3 regions of the Anaerobacillus sp. ABR4_321 genome follow, and region 3 is predicted to be linked to each of the others. Evidence: riboswitches for the same ligand, from Rfam matches in the RefSeq annotation. Region 3 holds a riboswitch; each other region holds the start of a gene.

The links. A riboswitch is a leader RNA that binds a small molecule or an ion and turns the genes downstream of it on or off. The one in region 3 is predicted to bind lysine.
Region 1: it holds a riboswitch for lysine, as region 3 does, so the genes downstream of both, ACXADT_RS09555 (aspartate kinase) here and lysA (diaminopimelate decarboxylase) in region 3, are expected to answer to the same signal.
Region 2: it holds a riboswitch for lysine, as region 3 does, so the genes downstream of both, ACXADT_RS07590 (Na+/H+ antiporter NhaC family protein) here and lysA (diaminopimelate decarboxylase) in region 3, are expected to answer to the same signal.

Annotation. Positions count from the first base shown of each region.
Region 1 is NZ_JBSWTK010000001.1:1,859,344-1,865,089, reverse strand. It holds gene sdhA (succinate dehydrogenase flavoprotein subunit) at 1-288, opposite strand, end outside; gene ACXADT_RS09565 (succinate dehydrogenase cytochrome b558 subunit) at 373-981, opposite strand; gene ACXADT_RS09560 (YslB family protein) at 1,262-1,708, shown strand; gene ACXADT_RS09555 (aspartate kinase) at 1,746-2,981, opposite strand; lysine riboswitch at 3,123-3,310, opposite strand; gene uvrC (excinuclease ABC subunit UvrC) at 3,390-5,111, opposite strand; gene ACXADT_RS09545 (hypothetical protein) at 5,232-5,746, opposite strand, start outside.
Region 2 is NZ_JBSWTK010000001.1:1,459,648-1,465,393, forward strand. It holds gene ACXADT_RS07570 (sulfite exporter TauE/SafE family protein) at 1-540, shown strand, start outside; gene ACXADT_RS07575 (bifunctional metallophosphatase/5'-nucleotidase) at 556-1,944, shown strand; gene ACXADT_RS07580 (YunC family protein) at 2,019-2,321, shown strand; gene yunB (sporulation protein YunB) at 2,425-3,195, shown strand; lysine riboswitch at 3,272-3,452, shown strand; gene ACXADT_RS07590 (Na+/H+ antiporter NhaC family protein) at 3,569-5,140, shown strand; gene ACXADT_RS07595 (sodium-dependent transporter) at 5,373-5,746, shown strand, end outside.
Region 3 is NZ_JBSWTK010000001.1:2,259,897-2,265,642, forward strand. It holds gene spoVAC (stage V sporulation protein AC) at 1-300, shown strand, start outside; gene spoVAD (stage V sporulation protein AD) at 317-1,330, shown strand; gene spoVAE (stage V sporulation protein AE) at 1,330-1,680, shown strand; gene spoVAEA (stage V sporulation protein SpoVABEA) at 1,685-2,269, shown strand; gene ACXADT_RS11710 (spore germination protein) at 2,247-3,740, shown strand; lysine riboswitch at 3,787-3,970, shown strand; gene lysA (diaminopimelate decarboxylase) at 4,075-5,397, shown strand; gene ACXADT_RS11720 (peptidylprolyl isomerase) at 5,489-5,746, shown strand, end outside.

The DNA.
Region 1 (5,746 bases), 400 kb from region 3:
CATCAAGTGGATGATTCCAGGCGCTGCATCACACATCGCCTTAACAGGAGGTTGATTCGCTAGGAAATCTCCTCCGTAGACAGTATCGTCGAAATGTTCCCAAGGAGAGTCTCCCTCTCCTTTTGTATTAACAGCTCCGTTAATTCCCCCCTGTGCACAAACAGAGTGAGAACGCTTAACCGGAACGATCGAAATGAGATCGACACTAACTCCAGCTTCAGCGGCTTTAATAGTAGCCATTAAACCGGCTAATCCGCCTCCGACTACAATAATTTTACCATTACTCATAAGAACGGTTCCCCCTTAATTGCTAGCTCTTACTGAAGGATATGTACCCTTTCAGTATGGTGGTGAAGACAGTTCGTTTGTTGCTTAAACAAATGCGAAAAGCGCGCGTATACCAACGACTGAAAGAGCAAGAAAAATAGCCATTGTTACATATGTCATTGCACGCTGAGATTTCGGTGTTACTGTAAAGCCCCAGCTTACGAAGAAGGACCATAGACCATTCGCAAAGTGGAATACTGTACCAATTACTCCAACGATGTAGAAGATCATCATCCAAGGATTAGCTAGTATGTCCACCATCATCTGATAGTTAACTTCTGCACCCATCGCAGCCTGAATTCTAGTTTGCCATACATGCCAGGTTACGAAAATTAAAACAATTATCCCTGAGATCCGCTGCATATAAAACATCCAATTTCGTAGATAGCCATATCTACTTACGTTATTCTTGGATTGAAATGCGATATAAACACCATAAATCGCATGGAATAATAGCGGTAAGAAAATAACAAAGATTTCAAGGAGATACCTGAATGGTAAAGATTCCATGAAATGAGCAGCTTCGTTAAATGCCTCTGGACCTCTCGTTGCGAAGTGGTTTACTGTTAGATGCTGCGTAACATAGAGTCCCAGCGGAATTACTCCTAGAAGCGAATGCAATTTTCGGCTGACAAAGTCTCGACTTGCGGCCATGTTTTGTGTGTCCCCCTTTTAAGTTGTTAAGCTACCATCTGCCACTGCATATTCTACTATAAAAGCCTTTGCATGCACAGAAATCATCGCTTTCTGTCGATTTATATGTGACATATTCATTGTACTCCCATCATTTAGGAGCGTCAAGAAAACGCGTACATTTTGAGTTTTCTAAATTCCTAGATGAAATTTGCTAGGATATTATTCCTCTCTTTTCCTGTATGTATGGAGGAATCGCTTCCAAACCGTTATAATGATATGAGACGAATTGGAGGAGTTTATGTTTAAAAAGCGCACGAATACCATCGATTATAGTCATGAAGTAACCACAACAGCTTTTGGATATGAGCTTTTTAGAGAAGTTCTTCTTCCTGAGCTATTAGGGACTGAACAAGCGAACATTCTTTATTGGACTGGTAAAGATATCGCGAGAAAATTCCCTCTATCTACGAGAGAAGAAATCGAGCAATTTTTTAAAGATGCAGGATGGGGTGCTCTAACCATCGCACAAGAAAAAAAGAATGAGGTCTCTTACTTACTTCAGTCACCATTAATAGAAGAAAGAAAAAAAACTAGTCGAAATGATTGTTATCAGTTAGAAGCTGGTTTTCTTGCTGAACAATTTCAATACATGCTGCAGTGCATAACGGAAGCTTATGAAACGAGCAAGAAAAACGAAATCCAAATCACAATCAAATGGGATCCGAAAGATAAAATCGAATCATGATTGTAAAAAGGGAGGCCAAGGTGGCCTCCTTATTTTTTTATAACTGCTTAACTGGTGTTCTTTCATCCAACTGGAATTGATCGTGTAATGTCTCGATCGCATAGATCATTTTATCCTCAGGTACGATTGTAGATACCTTAATTTCAGATGTGCTTACCATTTTGATCTCAACATCATGTTCAGCAAGAACTTCAAACATCTGTGCAGCTACACCGGGATTTGAGATCATACCTGATCCAACGATGGATACTTTCGAAAGTCCAGACTCATAGAAAATGTTTTCATATGGTAGTTTGACTTCAAGGCGACGCAGAACATCTAGCGTTAACTCAAGTGAAGCTGTTTCGATTGAGAACGATATACTCGTCGTATTCTTCTCACTCGTACTCTGAATGATGATATCTACATTAATTCCATTCGATGCAAGGGATGAAAACAACGATGGAAGTGTCGTGATTTCATTCGGAAGACCAGATATCGTTATTTTTGTCACATTGCTTTCGAACGCAAGCCCTCTCACTACCAAATTCTGTTCCATGGATGCGACCTCCTCAATTATGGTTCCTACTTCGTTTGTAAAACTTGAGCGTACCTCGAGTGGAATATTATAATTCTTCGCGAACTCCACCGCTCTAGGATGAAGAACCCCCGCACCAAGGTTTGCCAATTCGAGCATTTCATCATAAGAAATCGTTGACAGTTTACGGGCGCCTTTTACGTATCTAGGATCAGTTGTATAGACCCCATCTACATCTGTGTATATTTCACATCGCTCTGCTTTCAGTGCAGCCCCGATCGCAACAGCAGTAGTATCAGATCCTCCTCTACCCAATGTCGCGATGTCATCTGTGTCAGAAAGACCCTGGAAGCCAGCAACGATGACGATCTTTCCTTCTGCAAGATGCTGATTCATCCTTTTGGCATCAATATCCAAAATCCTCGCGTTTCCATGGACAGATTCTGTTTTAAGTCCTGCTTGCCACCCTGTAAGTGAGACGGCTTCGTAACCCTTCTCATGAAGCGCCATTGCAAGAAGAGCGGTTGTTACTTGCTCTCCGGTTGTAAGCAGCATGTCTAGTTCTCTTTTGGAGGGATTATTTGTGATGCTTTTTGATAAACCCACTAGTTCATCTGTGGTTTTCCCCATAGCAGAAACAACTGCTACAACTTCATCCCCTGCATCAACTGCTTCAGCAAGCCTCGATGCGACGTTCTTTACTTTTTCGACATCTCCAACAGATGTTCCACCAAATTTCATTACTCGAAGTCCCACTCTCTCCATCCTTTCCACTCTATAACTGTATTTCTCACTCACAACTAGTTTCTTGAATAAGTAATTTAGGCTCTCTATATAGAAAAAAACAACAATGAGAAAAACCTCACTGTTGTTTTCATAATTCAAGAAAACGTCCCTGTGTGAGATAGTCCTCCATTCAACCCCCGGGAAGGAATTGAATGACAGCTCTGCACTTCTTCAATGCAGGTCCAGCTTAAGGTGTATAAGCACCTGTTCGCTTCGGCAAATTCCCCTTTCCACCCACGTCAACAAGTCTTATCACTCTCATTGGGTATACTGATGGTTTTTGCGCCTCTACCATCACTTCAATTTATCGAAGTGTGGAACTATTAAATTTTCACTATTATAACGAACTATGAGTTACGCCGCAATACAATTTCGTAATTAATTTTCTTTTTGTTTGAAACGAGCCATCAATTCTTCAGCAACATTCTTCGGTAAACCAGCCTCTTGTAGACCATCTACGCCAGCTTCCTTCATTTTCTTGATCGATCCAAAATAATTTAAGAGTTTCTTTTTACGCTTCTGTCCGATACCTGGGACTTCATCCAAACTAGATTTCAGCATGGATTTTCCACGGAGCTGACGATGGAACGATATCGCAAAACGGTGGACTTCATCTTGAATTCGCTGAAGTAAATAGAACTCCTGACTATTTCTAGGAAGGTACACATCCTCTGGAGGGTCTCCGATCAATAAGTGGGATGTTCGGTGCTTCTCATCTTTCGTTAACGAACAAACCGGAATATCTAGACCAAGCTCATTTTCTAGAACGTCTTTTGATGCTTGAATCTGAGCGATGCCGCCATCGATAATAATTAAATCTGGGAGTGGTCCATCTTCTTTAAGTAACCTTGTGTATCTTCTCCTAACGACCTCTTTCATCGAGCCAACATCGTTTGGACCCTCTACTGTTTTTATCTTGTATTTTCGATATTCATTCTTCTTCGGTTTACCATCTAAAAACACAACCATCGCTGAAACCGGGTTTGTTCCTTGAATATTCGAATTATCGAATGCCTCTATTCGAAGAGGTGCTTCTATTCCTAATTGTTCACCAAGGTTCTCAACCGCATTGATCGTTCTTTTCTCATCTCGCTCAATCAGAGAAAACTTTTCATTGAGTGCGATGTTAGCATTCTTTATCGTCAATTCAACTAGCTCTTTCTTCTTTCCTCTTTTCGGCTGTTGTACTGGGATGTGAAGAAGATCTTCTGCTAATTGAGCATCGATTGTATTAGGTAAAAGGATCTCCTTAGGCTTAGGGTGGTTCTTCTGTAGATAAAACTGACCAAGGTATGTTAAAAAGTCCTCCTCAGGCTCATTATAGAACGGGAAGAGCGAGACATCTCGTTCTATGAGTTTCCCCTGACGGACAAAGAAGACCTGAACACACATCCAGCCTTTATCAAAACTATATCCAAAGATATCACGATCGAGGCCATCGTTTGTTTGAATCGTTTGAGCTTCCATCACTTTTTCAATATGGTACATGAGATCACGGTATTCCTTCGCACGCTCAAAGTCCAGGTTTTCAGAAGCGCTCACCATCTTACGTTCTAAATCCTGTTTGACCTCATGGTGACCACCATTTAAAAACTTCGTGATCCCGTCGATCATTTCTTTGTTCTGCTCTTTCGTAACTTCTTTTACACAAGGCGCAAGACACTGGCCGATGTGGTAATACAAACAGACTCGATCTGGCATCTTTCGGCACTTTCTGAGCGGATAGATACGATCGAGCAATTTCTTTGTAGCACTCGCAGCATAAGCATTCGGATATGGACCAAAGTACTTACCTTTGTCTTTTTTTATTTTTCTTGTTGTGATGAGTCGAGGTTGTTCTTCAGCCGTAATCTTGATATATGGATAGCTCTTATCATCTTTCAGCATCACATTATATTTTGGATCATGTTTCTTTATTAGATTTAGTTCAAGGATAAGTGCTTCTAAATCAGTTGAAGTAACGATATATTCGAAGTCGCGGATCTCTCCAACTAGCCTCTGCGTCTTACCATCATGTGCTCCTGAAAAATAGGAACGCACTCGGTTCTTAAGTACCTTTGCCTTTCCAACATAAATAATCGTCCCTTGACGATCTTTCATCAAATAACAGCCAGGCTGATCGGGTAGAACAGCTAGCTTATTTTTCAAAAATTGTTCCACGCTATCTCACCTCTCTACCCATTCAAGGCGCATCTATGTTCCCCTATTGTATCATAATGCCTATCGCTTATACTCGTACAAAACAATTTCGTGATAGACAGGATCGTACATCTTATCGGAATAATACGCTCCGACCTTTGTGACCGATTTTCTTATCGGTGCCCCTTGCTGTTCAAACCCCTTCACGACACGATCCGTTAAAAATATTCTTCTCTCATCGTAATAAGGTATTTCTGACAAGAAGGTTTCATATGTGAATACACGGTCATGTTCATACTGAACGTCCAGATAATCCATTACCCTTGTTTCCTCCCAGGTATACACCATGATAGGCTCTTCTATTTCCGAGAGAAAACTACTCAACTGATGGACAGCGGCGGGGTGCTGAGCTTCTCTCATCATTGTGAACGTTCCAAAAGATTGAAAGAGTAGCAACATCACCAAACCAAGCTTCACTAGATGTGCCCTGAAACCTTCTGAATACTTAGTAGTGAATAATAATACCGCAAACAAAACCATTCCAGGTAATGGAAGGATGTGTCTTGGTTTATCAATATTCTGCGCAAACAACGCCC
Region 2 (5,746 bases), 800 kb from region 3:
GGAGCTTGGTTAAACAAATTTATCGCCGTCGATCAATTTTCTGTATATTTCGGGGTATTTATGGTGCTTGTTTCCATATTATTAATGGTAAGGGGACGTTTGCGACCATTGAAGTTAGATGGACGTTTTTCGCGATCGATTACTGATTTGGATGGGAACGCTAGTGAATATCGGTTTTCAGTGATAGCTGCCTTAGTTGTTTCGTTTATCGTTGGGATTCTATCAGGGCTTTTTGGTATCGGCGGTGGGTCGTTGATGGTTCCTGCCATGATTTTATTATTCGGATTTCCAACCTCTATTGCAGTTGCAACATCGATGTTTATGATATTTCTGTCGAGTATAATCGGTACGATGACGCATTTAGCCCTTGGGAATATCGCAGGATTTTTATTGATTGGATTAGTTCCAGGCGCATGGATTGGGGCAAAATGTGGCTCTTTCATTAATCAGAAACTGTCAGATAATACGATTGTCGTTATTTTAAGGTGGATGTTAATTCTCGTCGGGATACGATTGGTCTGGCAGGGAATGACGGGTTAAGAAAGGAAGAGTGTCTTGACTTCAAAAAAGGTACATTTATATTATACGAACGATCTTCATAGTCACTTTGAAAATTGGTCTAAGGTGGCTGGCTATATAAAAGATAGAAAAAGAATTCATGATTATCATCATGATCACTACTTATTGTTAGATCTTGGTGATCACGCGGATAAAGTTCACCCGATTACTGAGGGGACCTCAGGTAAGGGAAATGTACATTTATTAAATGAACTTAAATATGATTATGCGACGATCGGAAATAACGAGGGAATCACATTTTCAAAGCAAGAATTGGAAGAGCTATACACTGATGCCAATTTTCAAGTCATCGTGTCGAACTTGTTTCACTCTGATGGAGCAAGACCTGCCTGGGCAGTTCCGTACGCGATCGATGAGAAAGATGGCGTTAAGGTCGGACTAATCGGGATAACGATTCCATATGAACAATTCTATAGTCTCCTCGGCTGGTCGATACAATCACCATGGGAAATGCTGCAAAAGGTGGTTGATGAAGTACGTTCGAAAGCTGATGTAGTCGTGTTGATGTCACATATGGGACTTGGGAACGACGAGCAGATTGCAACGGATATTGAAGGAATCGATGTGATCATCGGCTCTCATACCCATCACGTTCTTAAGCATGGAATGAATGTAAATGGAACGTTGATTACTCAAGCAGGTAAGAATGGAAATTATGTAGGAGAAGTCGTCCTGAACTATGATACTGAACAGTGCAAATTAGTTGAGGCAGAAGCTTATGCGATTTCTGTGCGTGATCATAAAGAAGATCAAGCGACAAAGGAACAGCTAGATCGATTAGGAGCGAATGCACAAAACTTATTAGACGAGGTCGTGTGCCGCCTCGAACAACCTCTAGAAGCAGAGTGGTTCAGGCGCTCTGTCCTTCCTGACGAGCTCTCTGCTGCTCTTAGAGAATGGTGCAATGCTGATATTGGAATGATCAATTCGGGTATGCTACTTGATGGATTAAGTGAAGGGAAGGTGTCGAGAGAAGACCTTCATCGTATATGTCCACACCCAGTCAATCCATGTAAAGTTATTCTAAAAGGAAGTGAATTACGTGAGATCGTCGCATATGCAATGTCTGACGAACTCGTGCATTTAACGTTTAAAGGATTAGGTTTCAGAGGAGAAGTCATGGGTATCATGGCTTTTGATGGACTCGAAGTGAAAACAGTCGTAATGGATGATGGTCTTCATCACGTAACAGAAATTCTCCATAACGGTCATCAGCTATCTCCAGAAAAAGAATATTCAGTGGCTACGGCGGATATGTTCACCTTCGGAAAATTTTATCCGCAGATGAAGCACGCTAAGAAGAAGTACTACTTACCAGAAATGCTTCGGGATCTTCTTGCATTTAGACTTGAGAACAGATATTAATCTTTGATTGTCAAACATGCCTCCGCGCTCATATAAATAGAATGACAACTTGTGAGTCAGGAGGCGGAGGATACGTGATCAATGTTACACCTATCATGATCGATGGTCATCCATTTACAGCGATTAGCATGAAACTACCTAAGACCAATTTTCTTGCTGTTACAAATGAAAATGGCTACATCATGTGTGGAGCACTGGATATTGCGTTACTTAATGAAAAGTTAAGTGATCGCAAAATCATTGCAGGCAGAGCTGTTGGTGTAAGGTCTATCGAACAGCTGCTAGAAGCACCACTTGAATCTGTAACGCTTGAAGCAGAGGCAAGGGGCATCAAAGTAGGAACCATCGGAAGAGATGCGATGCTCAAAATGTTATAAGAAAAACCACAGCTTGCGGGCTGTGGTTTTTCTTTAGGGAAAATATGTCCATACTTCTTTCCTTCTTCGCATATACATGTTGAGGAGAAGGGAGGATATTGGCTTGTTCCGAACTCGAAGAAGGTTCATTCGAAAAGGTCCGCTTCCTTTTCGATATGTGTTTGTTATCTCGTTCATTCTATTTATTTTTATGACAGTTCAAGGACTATGGATCGTTGAAAAAGGTATTAAGCCTACTCTTATCGAAATAGCTAGAACAGAAACGAACCGAATCGCAACACTCGCGATTAACCAGGCCATCAACAAAAAAATCGTTGAAGAAGCAGATAGCACAGAAGAGCTGATCAAAAAAGAAACGGTTAACCAAGTAGATATCGTCCAAATTAACCAAAGCGCTGTAAATAAAGTACTTGCTCAATCGACAGATAAAGTGCAAAAGTTCTTAAAGAGCGTTGAAGATAACTCGATCGATTATTGGGCAGAGGAAAATGGGGTCGAGCTTCAAGTTGATGAAGATGTACCATTAAGTAAAGGAATCATCCATAACATTCCGATTGGGCAAGCGTTTAACAATACGTTACTCGCGAACTTTGGACCAAAAGTTCCTGTGAGATTTACAGCGATTGGAGAAGTAAAGTCTGATATCAAACATAACATTCAGCAAGTAGGGATCAACAACACTTGGGTTGATATTCGCGTCCATATCGAAGTGCATGTGAAAATCGTTATTCCATTTGCTACAGATTCAGATGTCGTCACAACGGATATTCCTGTTATTGCAACGTTTATAAAGGGAGATGTGCCGAACTTCTACAATAATGGATCTGGTACAGGATTGCCTGATCCGGCTATCGATATTGGAGGAATGGAATAAATTGTGTTTGCATAGCACTTAGAACTAAGCTATAATAACGAATTGTATTAAACTAAATAATGTTCCTTATCTTATACGATGAGGTAGAGGAGCAGATACTCATAAGTACGTGTTGGGAGAATGACATCTATGATCAGCATCGAAAGGGAGATCTGCCGAAGCAGAAATAATCGTCACATTATTTTTGTTGGGGCGACATTGAATAAATGTCGAACTGTCATTATGAGGCTTACTTATAATGGAGAACTACTGATCGGGATGGACACTTGACATTGTAACCGCAAAACGGGCAATGATAGGACCATATCCTTTCATTGGCCGTTTTTTTGTTTATCCAAAAGTAGTGAACCATAACTTGAAAAGGATGGTGAATATGGAAAATACGATTTATTCGATTATTCCGCCGCTCATCGCATTATTGATGGTAGTGGCAACCAGGAAGGTATTGCCTTCACTAGGGGTGGGAATTATCCTTGGTGCGTTGATGATCAACGACTGGAGTATTGGTGGTTCTATTAAAGAAATCTATACGATTGTGAAGGGCATTTTTATTTCTGACGGTGGGTTAAATACCTGGAACATGTATATTATTTTCTTCTTACTTCTATTAGGCATGATGACTGCATTTATTTCAATTTCAGGTGGTAGCCGAGCGTTCGGTGAGTGGGCCATGAAACGAGTGAAAACGCGAACTGGTGCTCAGATCGTTACTGCAGTCTTTGGAGTTATTATTTTTATCGATGATTACTTCAATTCTCTAGCGGTTGGGAATGTTAGTCGTCCTATTACAGACAGGCACAAAGTTTCGAGAGCCAAGCTTTCTTACATCATCGATTCAACTGCTGCCCCGATGTGTATCATTTCCCCTATTTCTAGCTGGGGAGCTTATATTATTGCAATTATAGGTGGTATTCTTACTACACATAGCATCGTTGGTGTTGGTGCTTTAGAAGCTTTCATAAAAATGATTCCTATGAATTTATATGCGATCTTCGCACTTGGAATGGTTTTCTTCGTAAGCTATTTCGATATTAACCTTAAGGCAATGAGAGTTCATGAAAACCGTGCACAAAAAACAGGAGAAGTACTCGACCCTTCAAAAGGTGCTGTACCAGGGGAAACAACTGGCTTACCTGAAAGTGATAAGGGGAAAGTAGCAGATCTTGCTTGGCCAATCATTATGCTGATCGCAGGTACGGTCATCTTTATGATCATCACAGGTATTCAGGCAGTGAGTGGAACGGATGCTGCCGTAACGCCGTTAACGATTTTTGAAAATACAGATGTTGCAGCTTCGTTATTATACGGTGGTTTGATCGGTTTAGGTACGTCTCTAGTGTTCTTCTTCTTTAAGAACATGGGAGGAGCAGCGTTTGGAAAAGGTGTCGTTGAAGGAATCAAATCGATGCTTCCTGCAGTTTACATCCTTCTCTTTGCATGGACGTTGATCGAGATTATCGGAACACTTGGAACAGGTAAATATCTAGCTGGTCTAGTTGATCAGCATATAGCCATCGGTTTTCTTCCAGCAATCTTGTTCTTATTAGCAGGCGTAATGGCATTTGCTACTGGAACATCATGGGGAACATTCGGTATTATGCTTCCGATTGCTGGAGAAATCGCTGCTGCGACAGACCCAACCTATATGCTACCTGTACTAGCCGCTGTACTAGCGGGAGCGGTGTTTGGAGATCACTGCTCGCCGATTTCTGATACAACGATCCTTTCTTCTACAGGCGCGGGAAGCCATCATATCGACCATGTGTTGACACAGCTTCCTTATGCTCTGACTGTAGCTGGAATCGCGCTCGTAGGCTATCTTGTACTTGGGTTTACAGGAAGCTCGATTGCTGGGCTGCTTGCAACAGCAGTAGTTTTTGCGGTTGTTGTCTATATACTAAAAACAAAATACGAAAATCGTACGGTTGAAGCCGTTAACGAATAATCGAACAGGGGGGACCATCCTCCTGTTTTTTTTATGTCATCCTACAAAAAAGGGGTGTTTTTGGCTAATTTTCGAAGTGATTTTACAAATTATCTGAAAGATTGCTTTGACATGGCCAATAGTACTAGATATACTATAAACAAAATAATCAGAATTTAATTAAAAATCTAAACCTTTTTCTGGAAGGAGGAGAACAAGGAGAAGGGTTACAACGTCTAAGGGGGTAATACTAGTGGAAAAAAGAGCTCAGTGGGGAACGAGAGCTGGCTTTATCTTAGCAGCTGTTGGTTCTGCAATCGGACTAGGTAACATTTGGAGGTTTCCAGCCGTTGCATATGACAACGGTGGAGGGGCATTTTTTATACCATATTTATTTGCACTAATAACTGCGGGTATTCCGATTCTTATTTTGGAGTTTACGATTGGCCATAAGTTCAGAGGTTCAGCTCCGCTTTCGTTCTTCAGAATGAATAAAAAGACCGAATGGCTCGGTTGGTGGGGCGTTATTGTTGCGTTTGTTATTTCTACGTATTATGCGGTCATTATAGGTTGGGCAATTTCTTATAGCTATTTTGCATTCAATTTGAGCTGGGGTTCAGACACAGA
Region 3 (5,746 bases):
GATTTTTCTGAAAAAAATGCAGGAAACCCAACAGTTGCTACGCTTATCCTTATCTCAGCTTTACTTACTGGTTTTGGTGTATACGATAAGATAGGACAGTTTGCGGGTGCGGGTTCAGCTGTTCCTGTAACAGGTTTTGCGAATTCGATCACAAGTGCTGCTCTCGAACATAAAAGTGAAGGGATCGTTTTAGGGGTCGCAACGAACATGTTTAAGCTCGCTGGGTCTGTCATCGTTTTCGGGGTTGTTGCAGCTTATTTGGTAGGAATTGTCCGGCTAATTTTCAGAGCGTTGTTGTAAGTAAGGAGAGAGTCGAATGAAAATTGGAAAACAAACGTGGAAGTTCTCTAACGTATATGTACAATCTGTTGGCACAGCAGTTGGTCCTAAGGAGGCTGAAGGTCCTTTAGGTGAATGTTTCGATGTGACCTATGACAATCTTCATTGTAATGAGGAGAATTGGGAGTTAGCCGAAAGAAAGCTTCTGGAAGACTCGATTACGAACTGTTTAAGCAAAAAAGGTTTTTCTAAAGAAGATGTAGACATTTATGTGTCTGGAGATCTTTTAAATCAGATCGTAAGTGCGACCTATTCTGCAAGGGCACTACAAATTCCCTTCCTAGGTGTATTCGGGGCATGCTCGACCTCAATGGAATCCCTTGCAGTAGCATCCTCTTTAGTAGAGGGAGGTTTTGCGACATCTGCTGTAGCTGGGGTTAGTAGTCATAATGCGACTGCTGAAAGGCAGTTTCGGTACCCTACTGAATATGGAGGCCAAAAGCCAGGAACTGCAACCGCGACAGTAACAGGTGCAGGTGCCGTTTTAATCAGTACTGATGCTTCTGATATCAGAATTACTGCAGCGACAGTTGGAAGAGTGGTGGATTGGGGGGTGAAAGACCCATTCGATATGGGATCTGCGATGGCGCCTGCTGCAGCCGATACGATCGCTACACACTTTAAAGATCTTGATATTGAGCCGACTGAATACGATTTGATCGCTACTGGTGACTTATCAGCTGTCGGGTCACCAATCGTCAGAGACCTGCTGTTAGAAGATGGATATGACATCACCAATAACCACAATGACTGTGGATTGATGGTCTATCGCCCAGATCAAGAAGAAGTGTTTGCAGGAGGCAGTGGATGTGCGTGTTCTGCTGTTGTAACGTATGGGCATCTTATGGATCTATTGAAAAAAGGGCGCTACAACAAGATTTTAGTCGTTGCAACAGGGTGCCTTCATAGTCCCGTGATGGTTCAACAGAAAGAAAGCATGCCAGCCATTGCACATGCTGTAGTTTTTGAAAGAATAGGAAGTGGTCAATAATGGAATATTTCCTTGCATTTGCTGTCGGAGGAGCTATCTGTGTGATAGGTCAACTTTTATTAGACATTTTTAAATTAACACCTGCACACGTTATGTCGTCCTTCGTCGTCTCCGGTGCGATATTAGACGGATTTGGAATTTATGATAAGCTGATCGAATTTGCGGGGGCAGGAGCAACCGTTCCGATCACAAGCTTTGGTCATTCTTTGCTCCATGGAGCCATGCAAAAAGGTGAAGAACACGGCTTTATCGGCATTGGGATGGGGATTTTTCAATTAACTTCAGCTGGTATTTCGTCAGCGATCGTATTCGGTTTTATCGTTGCCATACTGTTTAAACCAAAGGGGTGAAGATATGAATACAAAGCGGAGGGTTATTTTTGTTACTGACGGTGATCTATATGCGCAACAGGCTATTGAAACAGTAGCCTCAGAACTTGGCGGAAGATGTATCAGTCAATCGGCTGGTAACCCTACCCCGCTTGCTGGATACGAAATCGTATCACTCATTTCTGAAACCCCTCATGACCCAGTGTTTGTCATGTTTGATGACAGTGGCTACCAAGGTGAAGGATACGGCGAACTTGCGATGCAGTATGTAGCTTCTGATGCGGATATCGAGGTTTTAGGAGCGATCGCTGTGGCATCGAGAACCCATTTTTCTGAATGGACGAAAGTGGATGTTTCCATCGACCGGTTTGGGGAGCTTACCCATTTTGGCGTCGATAAAAACGGGCTTCCTGATATGGAAATCGGGAGGATCGATGGAGACACGGTATCTATCCTTGATAAATTGGACCTTCCAATTGTTGTGGGAGTTGGTGATATTGGTAAGATGTCAGGTTATGATGATCCGTCAAAAGGGTCACCGATTACGAGGAAAGCGGTCCAAATTCTTCTAGAAAGGAGTGGAATAGATGAGTTCAACAACGAAGGATAAACAAAAAATCTTTAAAAAGATAAAAGAAAATGAAAAGTTCATGGAAAAGTCGATTGGTATTGGGAAGAGTTTCGACGTAGGCGTTCGGAAAATAAGAATATTAAACAAAGAAGTGTACTTTTACTACTGTACAGGACTTTGTGATACATCTATCATAGTAGAAATCATGCGTGAATTGATGTATACAGACGAACATCATCGTCTGACTGCGCAGTTTGAAAAAGTGATTCATAATCACTTGCCACATCAGCAAGTGTCGACAGTAACTACCTTTGATGAAGTCGTAGATCAAGTTCTCTCAGGGTTAATCGCTGTTTTTATGGAAGGCGAAGAACAGGCATACATTATTGACGTTCGTAAGTATCCTGGCAGAACACCACAAGAGCCCGATACAGAAAAGGTCATCCGCGGTTCGAGAGATGGGTACACAGAGAATATCATTGAAAATACAGCGTTAACACGTCGTAGAATACGTGATGGAAAACTTAGGAATGTGATCATGCAAGTTGGAGAACGTTCTAAAACAGATATTTGCATAACGTATATAGAGGATGTGGCAAATCCTAACCTAGTCGAAATCGTAACGAAAAAGTTAAAAGAGATCAATATCGATGGTCTACCGATGGCTGATAAAGCGATAGAAGAATTTTTGGTGCATCAAGCAGGGAATCCATTCCCTCTGGTGAGGTATACGGAAAGACCCGACGTTGCAGCGTCTCATTTATTAGAAGGTCATGTGCTGATCATCGTAGATACTTCACCGAGTGTCATCATCACGCCTACGACATTTTTCCATCACGTTCAGCATGCGGAAGAATACAGAGAAGCACCTCTAGCGGGAGCGTTTCTTAGATGGGTACGATTTGGTGGTATGCTTGCTGCATTGCTTCTTTTGCCACTATGGCTACTATTCGTATATGAACCGGAACTACTTCCAAAAACGATCGATTTCATCGGACCGAATGAGAAAACCAATGTTCCGATATTCGTTCAAATCGTACTAGCCGAACTCGGTATAGAGACTTTGAGGATGGCCGCCATCCATACTCCTACGCCACTTTCAACAGCTATGGGCTTAATCGCAGCGGTTCTAATTGGACAAATCGCCATCGACGTTGGTCTATTCGTACCAGAGGTCATTCTTTATGTGTCGATCGCGGCAATCGGTTCTTATGCGACCCCAAGCTATGAGCTTGCAATCGCAAACAAATTGATCAGGCTCTTATTATTGTTTCTCGTCTATTTCTTCCGAGTCCCAGGCTACATGATCGGCGTTACTTTGACGATATTGTTTTTAATAAGTTTACGCCCGCTCAATACACCGTATTTGTGGCCGTTCGTCCCATTTAACGCAAAGGCGTTCTTACAGATTCTAATCAGAGTCTCAGTGCCATTGACGAAGCTTAGACCGAGTATTACACAGCCTCAAAATAAAAAGAAGCAAGAGGACGAACCACTTGCTGAATCTTAAAAAGTGTGATAATTTAATTTTTAATAGAATAGACCTCATTGAATGTAATGGGGATAGAGGCGCAATGAGAATGAGTACGATATCTGAGCATATAATGGGTTGCGATGATGGTATCTGAAAGGTCGAATTGCCGAAGTGGAAGAAGGTCCATCCTTTTTCTGCTGGGCTGTAGTTGAATAAGCTGCAGACTGTCACTGTTATCTATACTGCAGTGGTGAGCTAATCCAACTCGTGGGGATACGGAGCAAAACAGCCAATGTATCTATAAGTTGGCTGTTTGTTTTTTTATGTAGTGGGAGCTCGCTTACTGAATAAAGCGAGAGGGGAGAATATCGTGCACTTATTTGGCACAGCAGAAATTTCAGAAAACGGTCACTATACAATCGGAGGGGTCGATACGTTTGAACTAGCGAAAACGTACGGCACAGCATTGTACGTCTATGATGTAGCACTGATTCGAGAGAAAGCAAGAGCCTTTAAAGAGGCTTTCGAGAAAAAGCAATTAAACTATCAGGTTGCGTATGCGAGTAAAGCATTCTCTTGTATTGCGATGATTCAACTAGCGGAAGAAGAAGGGTTGAGTCTTGATGTTGTCTCTGGAGGAGAATTATATACGGCTTTACAAGCAGGGTTTCCAGTCGACCGGATTCACTTTCATGGTAACAATAAAAGCGAAAGAGAAATAAGGATGGCTCTAAAAGCTGGGATTGGTTGTTTTGTGGTCGATAACTTTTATGAGCTTTCGTTACTCGAACAGCTAGCAGCAGAAGAAGAGGTTTCAACGAATGTGCTCTTAAGAATAACGCCTGGGATCGAAGCACACACACATGACTATATTCTTACGGGTCAAGAAGATTCAAAGTTTGGATTCGATTTACAGAGTGGTCAAGTAGAGCAAGCGATCGATACGGCGTTAAAAATGAGTAACATTCACCTGCTTGGCCTTCATTGCCATATCGGATCTCAAATATTTGAAACGACAGGATTTGTGATGGCGATCGACAAGATCTATAGTTACCTCCATCGCTGGAATGAAGCGTTTGGGTATGAGCCCCGGGTGCTGAATTTAGGTGGCGGGTTTGGTATTCGATACAACCACGAAGATCAACCGATCTCTCCTCAGAACTACATCGATGCCATGACGGATGCTGTAAAAAAGCAAATCGAGCATAGCAACATGTCGATGCCAGAAATCTGGATTGAACCTGGCCGCTCTCTTGTCGGTGAAGCTGGGTCTACATTGTACACCGTTGGCTCTCATAAAAATGTTCCGGAACTAAGGAATTACCTTGCTGTTGATGGGGGGATGAGTGACAATCTTCGTCCTGCTTTATATAACGCAAAGTATGAGGCATCGATCGTAAATCGAATGAATGAACCGAAAGATCACCTGTATTCAATCGCAGGAAAGTGCTGCGAATCCGGTGATATGTTGATTTGGGACTGTCAGCTTCAGCGCGCGATCGCAGGGGACGTGATGATTGTCTTTTCCACCGGAGCATATGGGTATTCGATGGCGAATAATTACAATCGACTACCAAAGCCAGCTGTTGTTTTTGTAGAAGATGGAGAATCAAGCCTTGTAGTTGAAAGAGAATCATATGAAGATTTAATTCAATATGACAGACCTTTAAAAAAAATGGTTATATCAAAATAGTTTCCTAAAGTTAATTCATATGGTAAATGCATCTCTTATGCTATAATGAAAGAGCTTTTAAGCAAATTGTTTACGCAGGAGGATATTTTTAATGAAAAAAGGTTCAATCGCATTTGAAAATGGCGAAGTAATTCAAATTGAATTCTTCCCAGAAGAAGCGCCAAACACTGTAGCTAACTTTGAAAAACTAGCAAATGAAGGCTTCTATAACGGTGTTAACTTCCACCGTGTCATTCCTGGATTCGTTGCACAAGGTGGAGACCCAACAGGCACTGGTATGGGCGGCCCTGGCTATACAATCGATTGTGAAACAGAAGGTAATCCTCATAAACATGTAGCTGGATCCCTT